DNA from 3 places in the Enterobacter sp. TMH.L2 genome. Region 1 is predicted to be linked to each of the others. Evidence: predicted binding sites of a transcription regulator. Region 1 holds the regulator's gene; each other region holds the start of a gene.
The links. Region 1 encodes PurR, which represses purine synthesis genes. Its sites were predicted from a motif close to CANGCAAACGTTTGCNTG; they were not measured.
Positions count from the first base shown of each region.

Region 2: a site for PurR is predicted at 1,664-1,681, ahead of purH (bifunctional phosphoribosylaminoimidazolecarboxamide formyltransferase/IMP cyclohydrolase). Genes of this name have one in related genera too.
Region 3: a site for PurR is predicted at 1,789-1,806, ahead of ACREYP_RS15140 (amino acid aminotransferase). Genes of this name have one in related genera too.

Region 1 covers NZ_CP193791.1:2,728,329-2,731,439, forward strand. Annotated here, with positions in the region: gene sodB (superoxide dismutase [Fe]) at 61-642, shown strand; gene cydH (cytochrome bd-I oxidase subunit CydH) at 725-814, opposite strand; gene purR (HTH-type transcriptional repressor PurR) at 1,107-2,132, shown strand; gene punR (DNA-binding transcriptional activator PunR) at 2,129-3,067, opposite strand.
Region 2 covers NZ_CP193791.1:4,395,471-4,398,581, forward strand. Annotated here, with positions in the region: rRNA gene ACREYP_RS21040 (16S ribosomal RNA) at 1-1,225, opposite strand, end outside; gene purH (bifunctional phosphoribosylaminoimidazolecarboxamide formyltransferase/IMP cyclohydrolase) at 1,844-3,111, shown strand, end outside.
Region 3 covers NZ_CP193791.1:3,128,736-3,131,846, reverse strand. Annotated here, with positions in the region: gene ACREYP_RS15145 (MBL fold metallo-hydrolase) at 1-480, shown strand, start outside; gene ACREYP_RS15140 (amino acid aminotransferase) at 538-1,728, opposite strand; gene ompF (porin OmpF) at 1,914-3,017, opposite strand.

The DNA.
Region 1 (3,111 bases):
AACCTTATGACCACACAAAATGTAGCTATATTGTGAAGCAAAATAACAAGGAGTGAAGCCATGTCGTTCGAACTACCCGCCCTGCCCTATGCCAAAGATGCGCTGGCACCGCATATCTCAGCCGAAACCCTCGAATACCATTACGGCAAACACCACCAGACCTACGTCACTAACCTGAATAATCTGATCAAAGGCAGCCCGTTTGAAGGTAAAACGCTGGAAGAGATCGTGACAGGATCTGACGGCGGGATCTTCAATAACGCGGCCCAGGTCTGGAACCATACGTTCTACTGGCACTGCCTGGCGCCGAATGCCGGCGGGGAGCCGACCGGTGACGTGCTGGCAGCCATCAACCACGCTTTTGGCAGCGTGGAAGCCTTTAAAAAGCAGTTCACCGAAGCGGCCATCAAAAACTTCGGCTCCGGCTGGACATGGCTGGTGAAAAATAGCGACGGCAGCCTGGCTATCGTCTCGACCTCTAACGCAGGTACCCCATTAACAACCGGAGCAAAACCGCTGCTGACCGTGGACGTATGGGAACATGCTTACTACATCGATTATCGCAACGCTCGCCCGGTTTATCTCGACCACTTCTGGGCGCTGGTCAACTGGGAATTTGTTGCGCAAAACCTGGCAGGCTGATTTTTAGCGGTTAACCACGAAGGAGGGAAGCAACGCTTTTCTTCTATATACGAGAAGGGCCGCGAAAGCGGCCCTTTGTAAATCAGTGCAGGACGGCGGTTAGCGCCCCGGCAACAATCAGACTCAGTACGATAACCGTAGTCACCACGGAAAACTTCAGATCGGTACTCATCGTAAGCTCCTTTTATTTCCCTACAAAGTGTATGTGGGGTGATTTTCCCACAATTAGCGATAAAAATCCTGCTGGATTTGCACAGATATCGGTTTTCCCTCTTCCACTTTGCCCCGGGATAAGCCAAAATCCTTCGCTAATTTACCGCGTATCGCCCGGCAACGCCCTCCTCCCGCTGTATGTCGCATCCCCGACAGGCCTGGAACCAACGTGTTGCCCCAGGAGTTAGCGAAGGCAAACGTTTAACACATGAGTTATCAGGAGTTTACGATATGGTCTGGAGTGACATCTAATGGCAACGATTAAGGACGTAGCGAAGCGCGCAAACGTTTCCACTACCACTGTGTCACATGTCATTAACAAGACCCGTTTTGTGGCGGAAGAGACACGCAACGCCGTCTGGGCAGCCATCAAAGAGCTGCACTATTCGCCTAGCGCCGTGGCTCGCAGCCTGAAGGTCAACCACACCAAATCCATCGGCCTGCTTGCTACCTCAAGCGAAGCCCCTTATTTTGCGGAAATTATTGAATCCGTTGAGAACAGCTGTTTCGCCAAGGGCTACACCCTGATTCTGGGCAACGCGCACAACAACTTTGAAAAGCAGCGTGCATACCTGTCCATGATGGCGCAAAAACGCGTGGATGGGCTGCTGGTCATGTGTTCCGAATACCCTGAGACGCTGCTTTCAACCCTGGAAGAGTACCGCCATATTCCGATGGTGGTGATGGACTGGGGCGAAGCTCGTGCGGACTTTACCGATTCCGTGGTCGATAATGCCTTCCACGGCGGCTACCTTGCGGGCCGCTACCTGATTGAACGTGGCCATCGCGATATCGGTGCTATTCCGGGTCAGCTGGAGCGAAATACCGGCGGCGGCCGCCATGCAGGGTTCCTGAAGGCACTTGAAGAAGCCAATATCAAAGTGCCAGATAACTGGGTGGTTCAGGGTGATTTCGAACCAGAGTCTGGTTATCGCGCCATGCAGCAACTGCTTAACCAGCCGCATCGCCCTACCGCCGTTTTCTGCGGCGGCGATATTATGGCGATGGGTGCAATTTGCGCCGCAGACGAAATGGGGCTGCGCGTGCCGCAGGACATTTCTATCATCGGCTATGACAACGTGCGCAACGCCCGCTATTTCTCTCCGGCGCTGACCACAATCCACCAGCCGAAAGAGCGCCTGGGCGAAACGGCGTTTAACATGCTGCTCGACCGCATCATTAATAAGCGCGAAGAGTCGCAGACGATTGAAGTCCATCCTCGTCTGATTGAACGCCGCTCGGTGGCCGACGGTCCGTTCCGCGATTACCGCCGCTAAGCCTCTTCGGGGGCCGGGAATGTGTTACCCGGCTCCTGCAGCCACTCCTGATTCATCGTCTCACTGTCACCCAAATAGTCCAGCAGCCAGCTCAAAGCGGGCGAAGCATCGTCCTGCCGCCAGGTTAAGCAGCAGGCCGCGTCCGGGAATGGATTCTCCAGCATCAGCTCTTTCCAGTCGCCCCTGACGAGCCACGGCTGGGCAATGTGCGTCGGCACCATACCAATGCATAATCCCGCCGTCAGGCAATCCGCCCCCGACGCCCAGTCCGGCACCACCACGCGGCGTTGGTTGTCCAGCAGCCAGGTAATGCGCTTGGGTAACGAACGGGATGTGTCTTCCAGCACAAGGGATGGCCAGGGACGGATGTCATCATCCAGAATAATACCTTCCCGTTTCGCAAGCGGATGGTCAGCGGAAACCACGCAGCGCCAGCTTAGCGCCCCCATGTCCCGAAATGCGTAACGCCCCCCGACCGGGATAGCCTGCGTGGCGCCAATCGCCGCCTCAACTCGCCCGTCGGCAAGCGCATCCCACACGCCGTTGAACACTTCCTGGGAAACCCTTAACTCGATATCCGGGAAATGACGATAAAAATCCAGCACCAGCTGGCGAGTACGCTCAGGTTTAACGATATTGTCTACCGCAATGGACAGGTGCCCACGCCAGCCGTTGGCTATCTGCTGGCACTGCTGGCGCGTTGCCATCATTTTTTTGATAACAGACCGACCTTCTTTGAGAAAAAACGCCCCGGCGGCGGTCAGCTCAACGTCCCGATGACGCCGTTCAAACAGCGGCACGGCCAGCCACTCTTCAAGCTGACGCACCGTGTAGCTAATGGCAGAAGGCACGCGATGAAGCTCCTGGGCTGCACCGCTAAAGCTGCCGTTTCGCGCCACGGCATCAACCACTTCCAGCGAATATTCAGACCACATATTTCTGCCTGCAAAAAATTTGAATGCAATTTGCAAATATTAGC
Region 2 (3,111 bases), 1.7 Mb from region 1:
TGTAGCCCTACTCGTAAGGGCCATGATGACTTGACGTCATCCCCACCTTCCTCCAGTTTATCACTGGCAGTCTCCTTTGAGTTCCCGGCCGAACCGCTGGCAACAAAGGATAAGGGTTGCGCTCGTTGCGGGACTTAACCCAACATTTCACAACACGAGCTGACGACAGCCATGCAGCACCTGTCTCAGAGTTCCCGAAGGCACCAATCCATCTCTGGAAAGTTCTCTGGATGTCAAGAGTAGGTAAGGTTCTTCGCGTTGCATCGAATTAAACCACATGCTCCACCGCTTGTGCGGGCCCCCGTCAATTCATTTGAGTTTTAACCTTGCGGCCGTACTCCCCAGGCGGTCGACTTAACGCGTTAGCTCCGGAAGCCACGCCTCAAGGGCACAACCTCCAAGTCGACATCGTTTACGGCGTGGACTACCAGGGTATCTAATCCTGTTTGCTCCCCACGCTTTCGCACCTGAGCGTCAGTCTTTGTCCAGGGGGCCGCCTTCGCCACCGGTATTCCTCCAGATCTCTACGCATTTCACCGCTACACCTGGAATTCTACCCCCCTCTACAAGACTCAAGCTTGCCAGTTTCGAATGCAGTTCCCAGGTTGAGCCCGGGGATTTCACATCCGACTTAACAAACCGCCTGCGTGCGCTTTACGCCCAGTAATTCCGATTAACGCTTGCACCCTCCGTATTACCGCGGCTGCTGGCACGGAGTTAGCCGGTGCTTCTTCTGCGAGTAACGTCAATCACCAAGGTTATTAACCTTAATGCCTTCCTCCTCGCTGAAAGTACTTTACAACCCGAAGGCCTTCTTCATACACGCGGCATGGCTGCATCAGGCTTGCGCCCATTGTGCAATATTCCCCACTGCTGCCTCCCGTAGGAGTCTGGACCGTGTCTCAGTTCCAGTGTGGCTGGTCATCCTCTCAGACCAGCTAGGGATCGTCGCCTAGGTGAGCCATTACCCCACCTACTAGCTAATCCCATCTGGGTTCATCTGATGGCAAGAGGCCCGAAGGTCCCCCTCTTTGGTCTTGCGACGTTATGCGGTATTAGCTACCGTTTCCAGTAGTTATCCCCCTCCATCAGGCAGATCCCCAGACATTACTCACCCGTCCGCCGCTCGTCACCCAGGAGCAAGCTCCCTGTGCTACCGCTCGACTTGCATGTGTTAGGCCTGCCGCCAGCGTTCAATCTGAGCCATGATCAAACTCTTCAATTTAAAAGTGTTTGATGCTCAAAGAATTAAAACTGTTTATAAAATCAGTAGTCACTCTTCAAGACTTGATATTTGTTTGCATCCGAAGATGCTGAGATATCAATCCTGCGAGTGCCCACACAGATTGTCTGATAAATTGTTAAAGAGCAGTGAGTCAGTCGCTTTCGCTTGCTAACTCGAGGTGGCGTATATTACGCTTTCCTCTTTCAGAGTCAATCCTTAATTTCAGGATTTTTCACTCTCATCGCCGCCGTTACTCTGTGATGTTGTTCACATGTTCCGTGTCGATGGAGGCGCATTATAGGGAGTTCTCCCGGCGCTGCAACACTAAAATGACAGAAAAATGACTGACTGCTGCATTCCACAGCAAAACCCCGCCTTATACCCTTTTGCACACAGACTTATCCACAATCCGGATTTGAACTTAAAATTCGCGAGCGCGACGCAAACGTTTTCGCTACAATGCACCGCGATAAAATGGACACCCCCGATGGGGGCGTTAGCTGAGTTTTCGTCTCTTCTTTTCCTCAATTACCCTTTTCTGCGCCGCCAGAACTAAGGTGAAGACTAAAATTCAGCTAACGCTCTTCTATATGCGAACCAAAGCCAAGGGATAAAACCATGTCACAACGTCGTCCTGTACGCCGCGCACTGCTCAGTGTTTCTGACAAAGCCGGTATCGTCGAATTCGCTCAGGCCCTCTCCCAACGTGGAGTGGAGCTGCTGTCCACCGGCGGAACCGCCCGCCTGCTGGCAGAAGCAAACCTGCCGGTAACCGAAGTCTCCGACTACACCGGTTTCCCGGAGATGATGGACGGACGCGTCAAAACGCTGCACCCGAAAGTTCACGGCGGCATTCTGGGCCGTCGCGGTCAGGACGATGCCATCATGGCGGAGCACGCCATCTCTCCTATTGATATGGTCGTCGTTAACCTTTATCCATTTGCCCAGACCGTTGCCCGCGAAGGCTGCTCTTTAGAAGATGCCGTTGAGAACATCGACATTGGCGGGCCAACCATGGTTCGCTCCGCAGCCAAGAACCATAAAGATGTGGCGATCGTAGTAAAGAGCAGCGACTACCAGGCGATCGTTGCCGAGCTGGACGCCAACGAAGGATCCCTGACGCTGGAAACCCGTTTCGATCTGGCGATCAAAGCTTTCGAACACACTGCGGCCTACGACAGTATGATCGCTAACTACTTCGGTAGCCTGGTCCCGGCCTATCACGGCGAAAGCAAAGATCCTGCCGGGCGATTCCCACGCACGCTGAACCTGAACTTCATTAAGAAGCAGGATATGCGTTATGGCGAAAACAGCCACCAGCAGGCCGCCTTCTATATAGAAGAAGAAATCAAAGAAGCATCCGTGGCAACCGCGGCCCAGGTTCAGGGCAAAGCGCTCTCCTATAACAACATCGCGGATACCGATGCGGCGCTGGAATGCGTGAAAGAGTTCGACGAACCAGCCTGCGTTATCGTTAAACACGCCAACCCTTGCGGCGTGGCCGTCAGCGGTTCCGTACTCGAAGCCTACAATCTGGCTTATAAAACCGATCCAACCTCTGCCTTCGGCGGCATCATCGCTTTCAACCGTGAGCTGGATGCAGAAACCGCACAGGCCATTATTTCTCGCCAGTTCGTCGAGGTCATTATCGCCCCTTCCGCCAGCGAAGAAGCGCTGAAGATCACCGCGGCCAAACAGAACGTTCGCGTCCTGGTTTGCGGCCAGTGGCAGAAACGCACGGCTGGCCTCGATTTCAAACGCGTCAATGGCGGCCTACTGGTTCAGGATCGTGATTTGGGTATGGTGACAGCAGGCGATCTGCGCGTAGTCACTAAACGTCAGCCGACCGAGCAAGAACTGCATGACGCGCTGTTCTGCTGGAAAGT
Region 3 (3,111 bases), 400 kb from region 1:
GGTCATCTCGATCACGTTGGCGCGGCGGCTGAGCTGGCGGCACATTACGGCGTGCCCGTTGTGGGGCCGGAAAAAGAAGATGAGTTCTGGCTGCAGGGACTGCCGCAGCAAAGCCGGATGTTTGGCCTCGACGAGTGTCAGCCTTTGACGCCGGACCGCTGGTTAAACGAAGGGGAATGTGTTTCCGTAGGGAATGTAACTTTACAGGTGTTGCATTGTCCGGGGCATACGCCTGGCCATATCGTTTTCTTCGATGCGGCCTCTCGTTTACTGGTTTCGGGCGATGTTATCTTTAAAGGCGGAGTGGGGCGCAGCGATTTCCCGCGTGGTGACCATGCGGCGTTGATTGATTCGATCAAACGTAAGCTGCTGCCGCTGGGGGATGATGTGACCTTTATTCCCGGCCACGGCCCAATGTCTACGCTGGGTTACGAGCGCCTGCATAATCCGTTTTTGCAGGATGAGCAGCCGGTCTGGTAAAACGGGTTTCAAATAAAAAAAGAGCCGCTTATGCGGCTCTTTTGCTATGCGTGGCTATTACAGCACGGCAACGATGGCTTCGCACAGCGGCGCCATGTTATCCGGCGTCATGCCCGCCACGTTAACACGGCCAGATGCGACGGCGTAAACGCCGAACTCTTCACGCAGGCGGAGAACCTGTTCTTTGGTCAGGCCGCTGAACGAGAACATCCCGTTCTGGTTAATGATGAAGCTGAAGTCGCGGTTGGCGCCTTTCTCCTGCAGGGTATTCACAAACAGCTGACGCATGCGGTGAATACGCTGACGCATATCGGTCAACTCTTGTTCCCACATGGTACGCAGCGCATCGTTGCTCAGAATAGTCGCCACAACGGAGGCACCGTGTGCCGGTGGGTTGGAGTAGTTGGCACGAATAACCGATTTCACCTGGCTGAATGAACGGTCAGCGGTGTCGGCATCGGCGGCAACCAGTGTGAAAGCACCCACGCGTTCGTTATACAAACCGAAGTTCTTGGAGTAGGAGCTGGCCACCAGCAGTTCTTTGTGGCCGGCAGCGAAAAGACGCAGGCCTTCGGCATCTTCTTCCAGACCACGAGCAAAGCCCTGGTAAGCAAAGTCAAACAGCGGCAGCCAGCCTTTGGCCAGCGACATCTCCGCCAGCGTTTTCCACTGTTCGGCGGTAGGATCGATCCCGGTTGGGTTATGGCAGCAGCCGTGGAACAGCACCACGTCACCGGCTTCCGCCGCCTGCAGGCTGGCCATCAGGCCATCAAAGTCCAGGCTGTGATTTTCCGCATCGTAATAGGCGTACTCTTTCACTTCCAGGCCAGCGGCGTTAAACACGCTTTTGTGGTTAGGCCAGCTTGGGTTACTCACCCAGACGCGTTTTGCTGAGGTGTTTTTCGCCAGGAAATCAGCGGCAACGCGCAGCGCACCGGTCCCGCCTGGGGTTTGCGCCGTACGGGCGCGTTTGTCGGCAATAAGCGCGTTGTTTTTGCCGAACAGCAGCTCTTGCGTGCAGCGGCCAAACTCTGGAATACCATCAATGCCCAGATAGTTTTTGGTGGTCTCATTTTCCAGCAGATAAAGTTCAGCTTTCTTCACGCTGGTCAGGACAGGGGTTTTACCGGTCTCGTCCTTATAGACCCCGATGCCGAGGTTAATTTTGGTTGGACGGTCGTCGGCGCGAAACAGGTCAGCCAGACCAAGTATAGGATCGGCAGGGGCAGCGGTAATGTTCTCAAACATGACGGGTTCCATTAGTGATATCGGGGGAAATCGCTTTCAGGTTAACTGCTGTTTTACGAATTGCCAACCGTTTGCGACAAAAAGAGACGGTTAGCGATAACATCGGGTTTATTCTACTTTTTTGCCACAAAAAAACAGGGCCGAAGCCCTGTTTTTAAACATTTCAGACAAACAAATGGCTGAAATTAGAACTGGTAAACAATACCAACCGCAACGGTGTCGTCGTAACCTACACCCAGCTTGTTGTTTTTGTCGAGCTGGTTGATCTGGTAGTCAACGTAGGTAGACATGTTTTTGTTGAAGTAGTAGGTTGCGCCGATATCAATGTAGTTGATGTAGTCTTCGCTGCCGATACCTTCAACATCTTTCGCTTTAGATTTGTAGTAAGCGATGGATGGACGCAGGCCGAAATCGAACTGGTACTGTGCCACAACGGAGAAGTCCTGAGTTTTGTTCAGGTAGCCTTTTGTGCCGTTGATTTTCAGGCGAGTTGCGTTGTGGGTTTCACCGTACAGCGCGGCCAGGTAGATGTTGTTTGCGTCATATTTCAGACCGGTTGCCCACTGCTCAGCTTTACCGTTGCCGTTGCCGTATTTCAGATTGTTCTGCGTTGCCAGACGGTTAGCCGCGCCGTATGCGCCGACAACACCGAAACCATCAGCGGTGTAGCTTGCGGAGGTCGCCCAGCCGTCACCGTTTGAACGGATGATATCGTCAGCGCTGTTGTTTCCACGATCGTTTTTACCCAGGTACTGAACGCCGAAGTCCAGACCGTCAACCAGGCCGAAGAAGCTGTGGTTACGGTAAGTGGCCAGGCCACCGTTACGGCTGGAGAAGAAGTTGTCGCTATTGGCGGTATCACCACCAAATTCTGGCAGCATATCGGTCACGCCGATTGCATCGTAAACCAGGCCATAGTTACGACCGTAGTCGAAGGAGCCTGCGTCACCGAATTTCAGACCAGCGAAGGCCAGACGAGTTTTGTTGTCAGCCTGAGAGTCAGTACCGCCTTCAGAGTTGTGGCCGCTGAAGTTATATTCCCACTGGCCGTAGCCGGTCAGCTGGCTGTTGATCTGGGTTTCGCCTTTGAAGCCCAGACGAGCGTAAGTCTGGTCACCATTGCCATTTGGGCTATGTGCGCCATTGTCTTTAGCGAAATAGTGCAGACCTACCGCTTTACCGTACAGATCAACTTTGTTGCCGTCTTTGTTGTAGATTTCTGCAGCGTTAGCTGCACCGGCTACCAGCAGAGCAGGGATAACCACTGCCAGAATATTGCGCTTCATCATTATTTATTACCCTCATTGTGGTTTTTATGGACACCTGCCACTGCCGTCAATAATTCTTTACGGAACTATTGATGATAGTTTGGTGTCTTTCTGT